2 linked regions of the Teredinibacter purpureus genome follow. The protein of the gene in region 2 interacts with the protein of the main gene of each other region in a pairwise test. Links are inferred from orthologs where the notes say so. Each region holds a gene or a part of one and is shown on either strand. Other genes may lie near its edges.

Region 1 (4,567 bases), 1.4 Mb from region 2 along the record:
TTTATTTTTCTCTCCTCTATGATTCACGCCAATGCCGACAAAATGTTCCCCGGCATGAAGGCATTAGGCTGTTATCAATTCCGCATCACCCGCAATGCCGACTTAGATGTCGACATGGAAGGTATTGCCGACCTCGCCCGTGCCCTAAGAGGTGAATTACATTCACGGCGTTTCGGCACAGCCGTAAGATTAGAAGTCGCCGATAACTGCCCAGAAGAGCTCACCCAATTTTTACTTCAAGAAACAGGCTTAACCGAAAGCGAACTCTATCGCGTGCATGGGCCGGTAAACCTTAAGCGCCTTATGAAGGTGCCAACACAAGTCGGTCGACCCGACTTGCTCTACCCTCCTTTTACGCCAACTATGCCCAAAGGCCTTGCTCGAAAAGACAATATTTTTGACGCCGTTGCCCGCAAAGACTATTTACTGCAACACCCCTTCGAGTCGTTTGCGCCCGTCATTCAATTATTGCGGCAAGCAGCAAAAGACCCTCACGTGGTGGCCATAAAGCAAACACTGTATCGCTCGGGTGGCCTCAAATCATCGATCGTAGACGCACTCATAGATGCGGCGCGCAACGGCAAAGAAGTTACGGCCATTGTTGAATTACGAGCCCGCTTTGACGAAGAAGAGAATCTCGAGCTAGCCAGCCGCTTACAAGAAGCTGGAGCCGTGGTGGTTTACGGTGTAGTCGGATACAAAACGCACTCGAAAATGGTGCTCGTGGTTCGCCGGGAAGGCGGCGAATTAAAGCGGTATGTACACTTAGGCACGGGCAACTACCACAGCGGTAACGCACGCCTGTACACCGATTACTCCCTTCTCACCGCCGATCCCGTACTGTGCGGCGACGTACACCGAATATTCCAACAGCTCACCGGCATGGGTAAAACAGAACGCATGGATAAACTGCTCCACGCGCCTTTTACCTTAAAACGGCAGCTCATACGGCTTATCGATGGCGAAGTAAAAGCACATCGCGATGGCAAACCGGCTCATATTATTCTTAAGTGCAATGGGCTCACCGAACCCAAAATCATTCAAGCGCTCTACAAAGCGTCACAGGCCGGCGTCTCTATCGACCTGATTATTCGGGGTATGTGTTGTTTACGGCCGGGAATTCCCGGCGTTTCGGACAATATCCGTGTTCGCTCTGTTGTCGGCCGATTTTTAGAACACACACGAACGTATTATTTTGCCAATAGCGAGCCCACCGTATTTTGTGCCAGTGCTGACCTAATGGAACGCAACCTCACCCATCGCGTGGAAACCTGCTTTCCGGTACAACAACCAGAACTCGCCCAACGTATTTATCGGGAATTGTTACTGTATATCAACGATAATATGCGCAGCTGGCAGCTCGACAATTCCGGCCATTACACCGAAAACCAGTGCGCTCAAGATGAGAGCCCACAAGGAGCACAAGAAGAACTCCTCCACTTGCTATCAAAATAATCATGCCCTATTAGGGTTGTAATTCCTTATCAGTGACCTAATTTACAAGATCAATGGCGCTGATAGGGCATAAACCGTCTTCAGGCTCTTATTTGGCCTTGTATCGAATACGGGCTATCCTTATCATTACCGCCTCTTCCCCTATACCCCCTTTTGGAGAATCTAAATATGAGTGACGCGATCGTTCACACTAGCGATGCAAACTTTGAACAAGACGTTTTGTCTGCTCAAGGCCCCGTTCTGGTTGACTTTTGGGCAGCATGGTGTGGTCCTTGCAAAATGATCGCGCCCGTTCTCGACGAACTTTCTCAGGAATACGGCGACAAGATCAAGATTTGTAAAATGGATGTAGACGCCAATAAGGCCACACCGGCCAAATTCAATATTCGCGGCATTCCAACATTGATTATTTTCAAGAACGGCAGCGCAGAAGGCACTAAAGTGGGTGCTTTATCGAAAGCGCAGTTAAAAGAATTTATTGAAAGCAATCTTTAAGAAATACCCTCGATATGGGCAGGGTCAAAAAATGCGACCCTATCCATATCAAGTTCTTGCGTATTAGGACTTTGCACTGAGTTATTTTTGTGGCTATACTGCAGATGTCTCGCATTTAAGCATTTCCGCTCATTTCTCCTGCAGTCACCATTACCTCGACTTTCAGCAACCCGATGACTGGATCTACGCAGACACAGCTGCCCAATCGGATAATCTTTATCACCTACTCGCGTTATCGATAGCAACACCAAGCCTGACCTACGGCTAACTAAAATGTCGAAGCGCCAACCGAATTCCGACACTCATTATAAAATGCAGCAAATAAGACTCCCGATTTCGAATCAGAAAATTTTGAACTGACTGAGCGTGGCCTTTTATGAATACTCGTCATTTGTACCTCAGTTTATTAACAGATTACTAATATCGACACTATTATTAACCCAATCATCTGGCAATTGCCGACAAGCCCTCCTACCGTATTAATCTTATGAATCTCACTGACCTCAAGAAAAAACCAATAGAAGAACTCATCGATATTGCTAAAGAGATGGGTATGGAAAGCCTAGCCCGCTCTCGCAAACAAGATGTCATTTTTAATATCCTAAAACGCCACGCCCGCAGCGGCGAAGATATTTACGGTGATGGGGTACTCGAAATTCTGCAGGACGGCTTCGGCTTTTTACGTTCAGCGGGCGCCAGCTACCTCGCTGGCCCAGATGACATCTATGTATCACCTAGCCAAATTCGACGCTTCAATTTACGTACTGGCGATACTATCTCCGGTAAAATTCGCCCCCCAAAAGAAGGCGAACGCTATTTTGCGCTACTAAAAGTTAATCAAATTAACTTTGACAAGCCCGAGAATTCACGCAATAAAATTCTGTTTGAAAACCTCACCCCCTTATTTCCTACAGAACGTCTAACACTCGAAACGGGTAATGGGTCTACCGAAGACTTAACCGGCCGCATCATTGATTTAATATCTCCAATTGGTAAAGGCCAGCGAGGCCTTATTGTCGCGCCACCAAAGGCCGGTAAAACCATCATGATGCAAAATATGGCACAAGCTATTACCCGCAATAACCCCGAATGCCACCTTATTGTACTGCTAATTGACGAGCGTCCGGAAGAAGTTACCGAGATGCAACGCTCTGTTCTGGGTGAGGTGGTTGCATCCACCTTCGACGAACCCCCCTCACGCCATGTTCAAGTTGCCGAAATGGTTATTGAACGTGCAAAACGGTTGGTAGAGCATAAAAAAGACGTAGTCATATTGCTCGACTCCGTTACGCGTTTAGCGCGTGCGTACAACACCGTTATACCCTCATCCGGTAAAGTGCTAACCGGTGGTGTCGATGCTCACGCCCTTGAACGCCCCAAACGTTTCTTTGGTGCCGCACGAAATATTGAAGAAGGCGGTAGCCTTTCCATCGTTGCCACAGCGCTGATCGATACCGGCTCTAAAATGGACGAAGTTATCTATGAAGAGTTTAAAGGTACAGGAAACCTAGAATTACACCTCGACCGTAAAATCGCCGAGAAACGCGTTTACCCTGCCATCAATATTCGTCGCTCCGGTACCCGCCGCGAAGACTTACTTATGAAAGAAGATGAACTGGCACGCGTATGGATTCTTCGTAAATTACTCCATGACATGGAAGATATCTCCGCAACTGAATTTTTAGTCGATCGACTTAAAGGCTTTAAGTCGAACAAAGAATTTTTCTTATCCATGAAATCTAAATAGCGACTGTTTAACGCGTTGCCTTCGCAGTGTCGGTTTACGGCACACCTTGTGCGAAGGCAACGCTGCTCATGGCAGCATTAAAAACAACCCAATCATCACTCACAACAACATCCCAAAGGGAGCTTGCAACCGCTCCGTATTCTCGTTGCCCCTCTTTTGGGCTCACTCGAAACGAAGCGCTCTGCACAACGCGCATCTATGTTTAAAGACCTCCGCGATTTTATCCAGCTGCTTGAGAAAAAGGGCCAGCTCAAACGCATCACACACCCGGTAAGCTGCCACCTCGAAATAACAGAGATTTGCGATCGAACGTTACGCGCGGGAGGGCCTGCACTGCTATTTGAAAATATCGAAGGCCACACCATACCGTTACTCGGCAATTTATTTGGCACGCCCGAACGCGTAGCTCTAGGAATGGGCCAAGAATCGGTTGAAGCACTGCGAGATGTTGGCGAACTCCTTGCGTTTTTAAAAGAGCCAGAACCACCAAAAGGCTTGAGAGATGCGTGGCAGAAAATGCCAATATTTAAGCAAGTGCTCAATATGTCGCCCAAAGAAGTGACGAAGGCACCCTGCCAACACAACGTAATGGAAGGCAGCGATGTCGACCTAACCAAAATCCCCATCCAAACGTGTTGGCCCGGAGATGTTGCACCGTTGGTTACGTGGCCCCTTGTCATTACCCGCGGCCCCCACAAAGAAAGACAGAACCTCGGCATCTACCGCATGCAACTCATCGGTAAAAACCGGTTGATTATGCGTTGGCTAAGCCATCGTGGCGGCGCGTTAGACTTTAGAGAATGGCAAAAAAAATATCCCGGTGAGAACTTCCCTGTATCTGTTGCACTTGGCGCAGACCCCGCAACTATT
Region 2 (4,733 bases):
CTAGCCTTTTCGGGAACAGCGCCTTTTACCTTAACTCGATGGTCCAATAGGGTATCCATCAATTTCAAGTCAAGGATTTCTGGCATTACAACCAAAAAAGAGGTGTTATCTAGGCGAATGCCTCGAATCATCTGCCCCTCAATAATGACTTCACTTACGCGATCGTCCTGCACTTCGAGCATAAACTCAGAGTACGTCATTTCATCGCGAGGCGCGGTTTCATTAAAGTTTTGGAAAACGGTAAAAAGTACAGCGGCTATTACAAGCCAAAGTACGAGGTTTTTAGCCATGTCATTCAAGGCTGCTTCTCCTGATTAGTCCGTCCCAACTGAAATTCAATAGGGACTTGCAAATTCGCTATATCCGAGTAATACCCGCAGTCTAGCCTTTAAAGCCCTTCGCCACCAAATAGACTTCTCGAGATCTCGCTCTAGAAGCATCGGGCTTGCGGGTAACAACGGAATTAAAGTGCGCGCGACAATTAAGTAGAAAATCATCGAACCCTTCACCCTGAAAGACTTTGCTGACAAAGTTGCCACCGGGGCTCAGTATTTGAATCGCCATATCAAGCGCCAGCTCAACCAAATACATCGCTTTTGGTTGATCAACCGCCGCAATACCACTCATGTTGGGGGCCATATCAGAAATTACAAGATCTGCGCGTTTTTCTCCCATTGCGGCCAACAATTCATTAAGCACGCTCTCTTCCGTAAAATCACCCTGAATAAAGGTAACACCCGCTATGGAGTCCATAGGTAAAATATCGGAGGCCAAAACAATGCCTGTATCGCCTGCTGCCTGAGCGGCAACCTGCGACCAGCCTCCGGGCGCAGAACCTAAATCGACTACTGTCATGCCGCGCTTAAACAAGCGATCTTTTTTGTTTAGCTCAACTAACTTGTAGCTAGCCCGTGAGCGATAACCATCTTTTTGGGACGCTAACACATATTGATCCCTGAAATGCTCATCTAACCAACGATTACTACTTTTCGATCTGGACATGAGTTCACTCTATTATCTTGTTCCATTGGCCTACACCATTAGCTTGCAACACATAGCCCCAGGCGGATTGCAATCACAACTAGGGCGCGCATTCTAAGAGTATAGGGAAGCTTTGAACAAGCTTTACAAGCCGCTTCATACTACCGCGATACAAATATGGCACGCAATCCACCAGCCCAACCTGCTCGTTTTCTTGTTCCGCACTAAATAAAACGCAGTGCAGGCGCCTATAGTCGCGCTTCTCGGCCATAACCCTGTACAATGTCGCCCCCGATTTAACCTCTCTGTAGCGAGTTCCATCATGAGCCTATCCAACGATAAAGTTAAGCAATACCGAACCATTGGCCACGATCTAAACCCCGTTGTCACCATCGCCGGTAAAGGCCTCACCGAAAACGTGCTTGCCGAAATTGATCGAGCACTTGAAGACCATGAATTAATTAAAGTTAAAGTCTCAATTATTGATCGTGAAGCCCGCAAAGCTGCCATTGCTGAGATAAGCGCTAAATGCTCTGCGCAGACCATCCAAGAAATAGGTAAAGTTGCACTTTTCTTTCGGGCCGCGAAAAAGCCTCACCCAAAGAAATCGAATATTCGCTAAACTTCTAAGCGCCGTATTCAAAAATGCAAATATAAAGGAAGCTTGAATTTGCCGCTTGCGGTTGCAAGGGGTCTTGGCAATACTGCCCATTCAGGCGTCTTCCCATGATAAAAAGCATTAAATTCAAGCTCTGGCTTACGTTTCTCCTCACTCTGCTGCTCAGCACTTCTGCAATGCTGCTGCTGAATCACGCCAGTGTTCGGCAAGGTTTTCTTGATTACGTCACACAACAGGCCATCGACCGGCTGCAATTTCTCGAAAATACGATTACCGAGATCTATTCGAAGGAAATGTCCCTTGCGCCGCTTAAGAACGATAAACGCCTTTGGCGTCGGCTACGCTATCAAACCTTTAGAGAATTTATCGAACAACAGCAAAGACAAGCGGTTAACAATAACGAGCCGCCTCTGCACCCCAGTGTTAAAGCCCATGAACGCGCCTTTATTGACCAGCTGATCCTTACCGACAATAACAAGCAAATTATTGTCGGTAATTACTTTAAAAATGCCGAATATTCATGGCGAGCGCTCTATTTTAACGAACAATTAATTGGGTATATTGGCTACATAAAACCAAAAGACTTCATGCGCTCAGTCGACCGCCTATTCGTCAACCAACAATTGAAAGCTTTCGCTTTGCTGAGCATTGCCATTTTCGCGGGTTCGTTTGTTGTCGCCATGCTCGTCTCCCGCTGGCTCGTTAACCCCCTAAGCGAGCTTTCTCGCGGCGCCCGCCAAATCATCGCAGGCGATTATACTGTGCGTCTAGAGCGCAATACGGCGGATGAGCTAGGGCTGCTTTGCCAAAACTTTAACGAGTTAGCACGCACCCTGAACCTCAACGAAAGCACTCGAAAACAATGGGTAGCGGATATTTCACACGAAATGCGCACTCCCCTTGCGGTTATCAAAGCACAGATAGAGGCCATGCTAGACGGTATTAGGCCAACGACCACCGAAAACCTGCACCTACTCAACAATAAAGTTGATGCTGTTAGCAGCCTCATCAATGATCTCTACGAATTATCCCTATCCGATTTAGGTGCTATGACCTACACCAAAGAGCCTTTACGCCTACAAAAAATCGTTGCGAATGTAGCCCTCGATTACCAACAAAAATTAGCTCAAGAAAAGCTATCGCTAACCATTCGCAACCAGCTTAACGAAAAAACTCGTCTGTTTGCAGATGAAAAGCGCTTACAGCAATTACTGGATAACCTCATTGAAAATAGTGCACGCTATACCGACGCTCCGGGCAAAATTCAGCTAAGCGCAGCACAAACTGAGCATTCGATAATTCTAACGCTTGAGGACAGCGCGCCCTCCGTTCCTGCCGAAGCCTTAGATAAGATTTTTGACAGACTATTCAGGCTAGAAAAATCTCGCAACCGAGCACTTGGCGGTGCAGGCTTGGGGCTCAGTATTTGTAAAAATATAGTTGAAGCGCACGAGGGCACAATAAACGCGTCGCCATCCACTCTTGGCGGGCTGAAAATCAGTATTACGCTACCAATGAACTAAGGAATACGCCTCATGTCCAACACACGCCCCTTAATTCTAATTGTTGAAGATGAACCAGATCTAGCTCAACTCATTCGAGACTACCTGTTAGCGGCGGACTACACCTGCCATCTTATCCATAATGGTGGTGAGGTAATGCCATGGCTCGAAAACAACCGACCCACCTTAATATTACTGGATATAATGCTCCCAGAAAAAGATGGCCTAAGCTTATGCCGAGAGCTACGCGACAAGCCCGCGTGGGCACAAACACCTATCATTATGGTAACAGCCAAAGTAGAAGAAATTGATCGTTTACTTGGCCTTGAGCTAGGGGCCGATGATTACATCTGTAAGCCGTTTAGCCCAAAAGAAATCGTCGCACGAGTAAAAGCTGTGTTACGTAGAACTCTTCCTTCACAACCAACGGCACTCATCGAATTGCACCAAGACAGCCACCACGTTACCATCAAGGGCCAAACCACCGAACTCACAACCATTGAATTCAGCCTGTTTAAATTACTGTACGATTCACCAGGAAAAATTTTTTCTCGGCAATTTATTATGGATAACATCTACAGCGACTATCGTGTTGTAAGTAACCGCACTGTCGACAGCCATGTTAAAAAATTACGCAAAAAACTCCAAGAACTCGCCGCAGACCAAGAGGTTATCCATTCGGTATACGGCGCTGGATACAAATACGAGCCCACACAATAATGACACGTTACTTTTTTTACGCACTTGCCATACTGTTTTTTTGCGGATGCAGCTCGACAAAACCACCCAAGAATTCTGAAACCCAGTTCACTACACGCATAACGTCAAGCGGGTTAAAGCACTTCCAAATACAATTATTACCCCTTGAGACAGAGCTAAGAACTATCGACACTAGAAATACACGGCGCAGAAACGGCGCCCCAAACGCGCCTACGTCGGAGAGAAGCACTAGGCGAACCGAATCAATACTTGTTGCTCAAGCCAATATGAAAATAGCCGAAACAGGGTATTGCAAAGAAGGTTACTGGCTTTTAGATAAAAACTTGTTCGGGCACTCGCCTCTACTGCGAGGAGAATGCAACGATCTAGCGACCAATATTGACAGAACCCAGTTTCCAGATACTATCTTGCGGTGGTGACCGCAAGATAGTGCCCAATTGCCGCCCATAAAAAAACGGACTCGATGTCCGTTTTTTTATGGGCGGGCTCTACGATGCTTTTACATATTTAGATATGTAACACATCGTCAATCTCGTATTCAACATCACCACCAGGTGCCTTAACCACCGCAACATCACCCACCTCTTTCCCTATGAGCGCTCTAGCGATAGGCGATGTCACTGAAATTTTATTGATCTTCACATTCGCCTCGTCTTGCCCCACAATTTTGTAGGCTATTTCTTCGTCGGTTTCAACGTTTATCAGCTTCACTGTTGTACCAAAAATAACTTTGCCGGACGGAGGCATCGACATGATATCGATTATAACCGCCGTTGAAAGCTTGCCTTCAATATCTTGAACGCGACCTTCACAAAAACCTTGCTGCTCACGCGCAGCATGATATTCGGCATTTTCCTTCAAATCGCCATGCTCGCGCGCTTCAGCAATAGCCGCAACAATGCGAGGACGAT

The links. The genes of interacting proteins can lie anywhere in the genome.
Region 1: the proteins of H5647_RS08405 (region 2) and rho interact in binary tests that used the Escherichia coli proteins (3 or more experiments, as listed by UniProt). The link is inferred for Teredinibacter purpureus from one-to-one orthologs.

Annotation. Positions count from the first base shown.
Region 1 is NZ_CP060092.1:618,303-622,869, forward strand. What follows is about bases 1,781-4,567. They hold rho (transcription termination factor Rho), read left to right. Parts: upstream 1,781-2,437; coding sequence 2,438-3,697; downstream 3,698-4,567. Other genes in these bases: trxA (thioredoxin TrxA), read left to right, coding at 1,781-1,950; H5647_RS02530 (hypothetical protein), read right to left, coding at 3,732-3,893; ubiD (4-hydroxy-3-polyprenylbenzoate decarboxylase), read left to right, coding at 3,896-4,567. In the rest of the region: ppk1 (polyphosphate kinase 1), read left to right, coding at 1-1,455; more of trxA, read left to right, coding at 1,624-1,780. UniProt on the Escherichia coli protein: Facilitates transcription termination by a mechanism that involves Rho binding to the nascent RNA, activation of Rho's RNA-dependent ATPase activity, and release of the mRNA from the DNA template.
Region 2 is NZ_CP060092.1:1,979,690-1,984,422, reverse strand. Bases 1-2,953 are described here. They hold H5647_RS08405 (YhbY family RNA-binding protein), read left to right. Parts: upstream 1-1,303; coding sequence 1,304-1,603; downstream 1,604-2,953. Other genes in these bases: H5647_RS08400 (ATP-binding protein), read left to right, coding at 1,708-2,953; rlmE (23S rRNA (uridine(2552)-2'-O)-methyltransferase RlmE), read right to left, coding at 382-1,002; ftsH (ATP-dependent zinc metalloprotease FtsH), read right to left, coding at 1-299. Outside these bases: more of H5647_RS08400, read left to right, coding at 2,954-3,123; H5647_RS08395 (response regulator), read left to right, coding at 3,136-3,822; transcription elongation factor GreA, read right to left, coding at 4,330-4,733.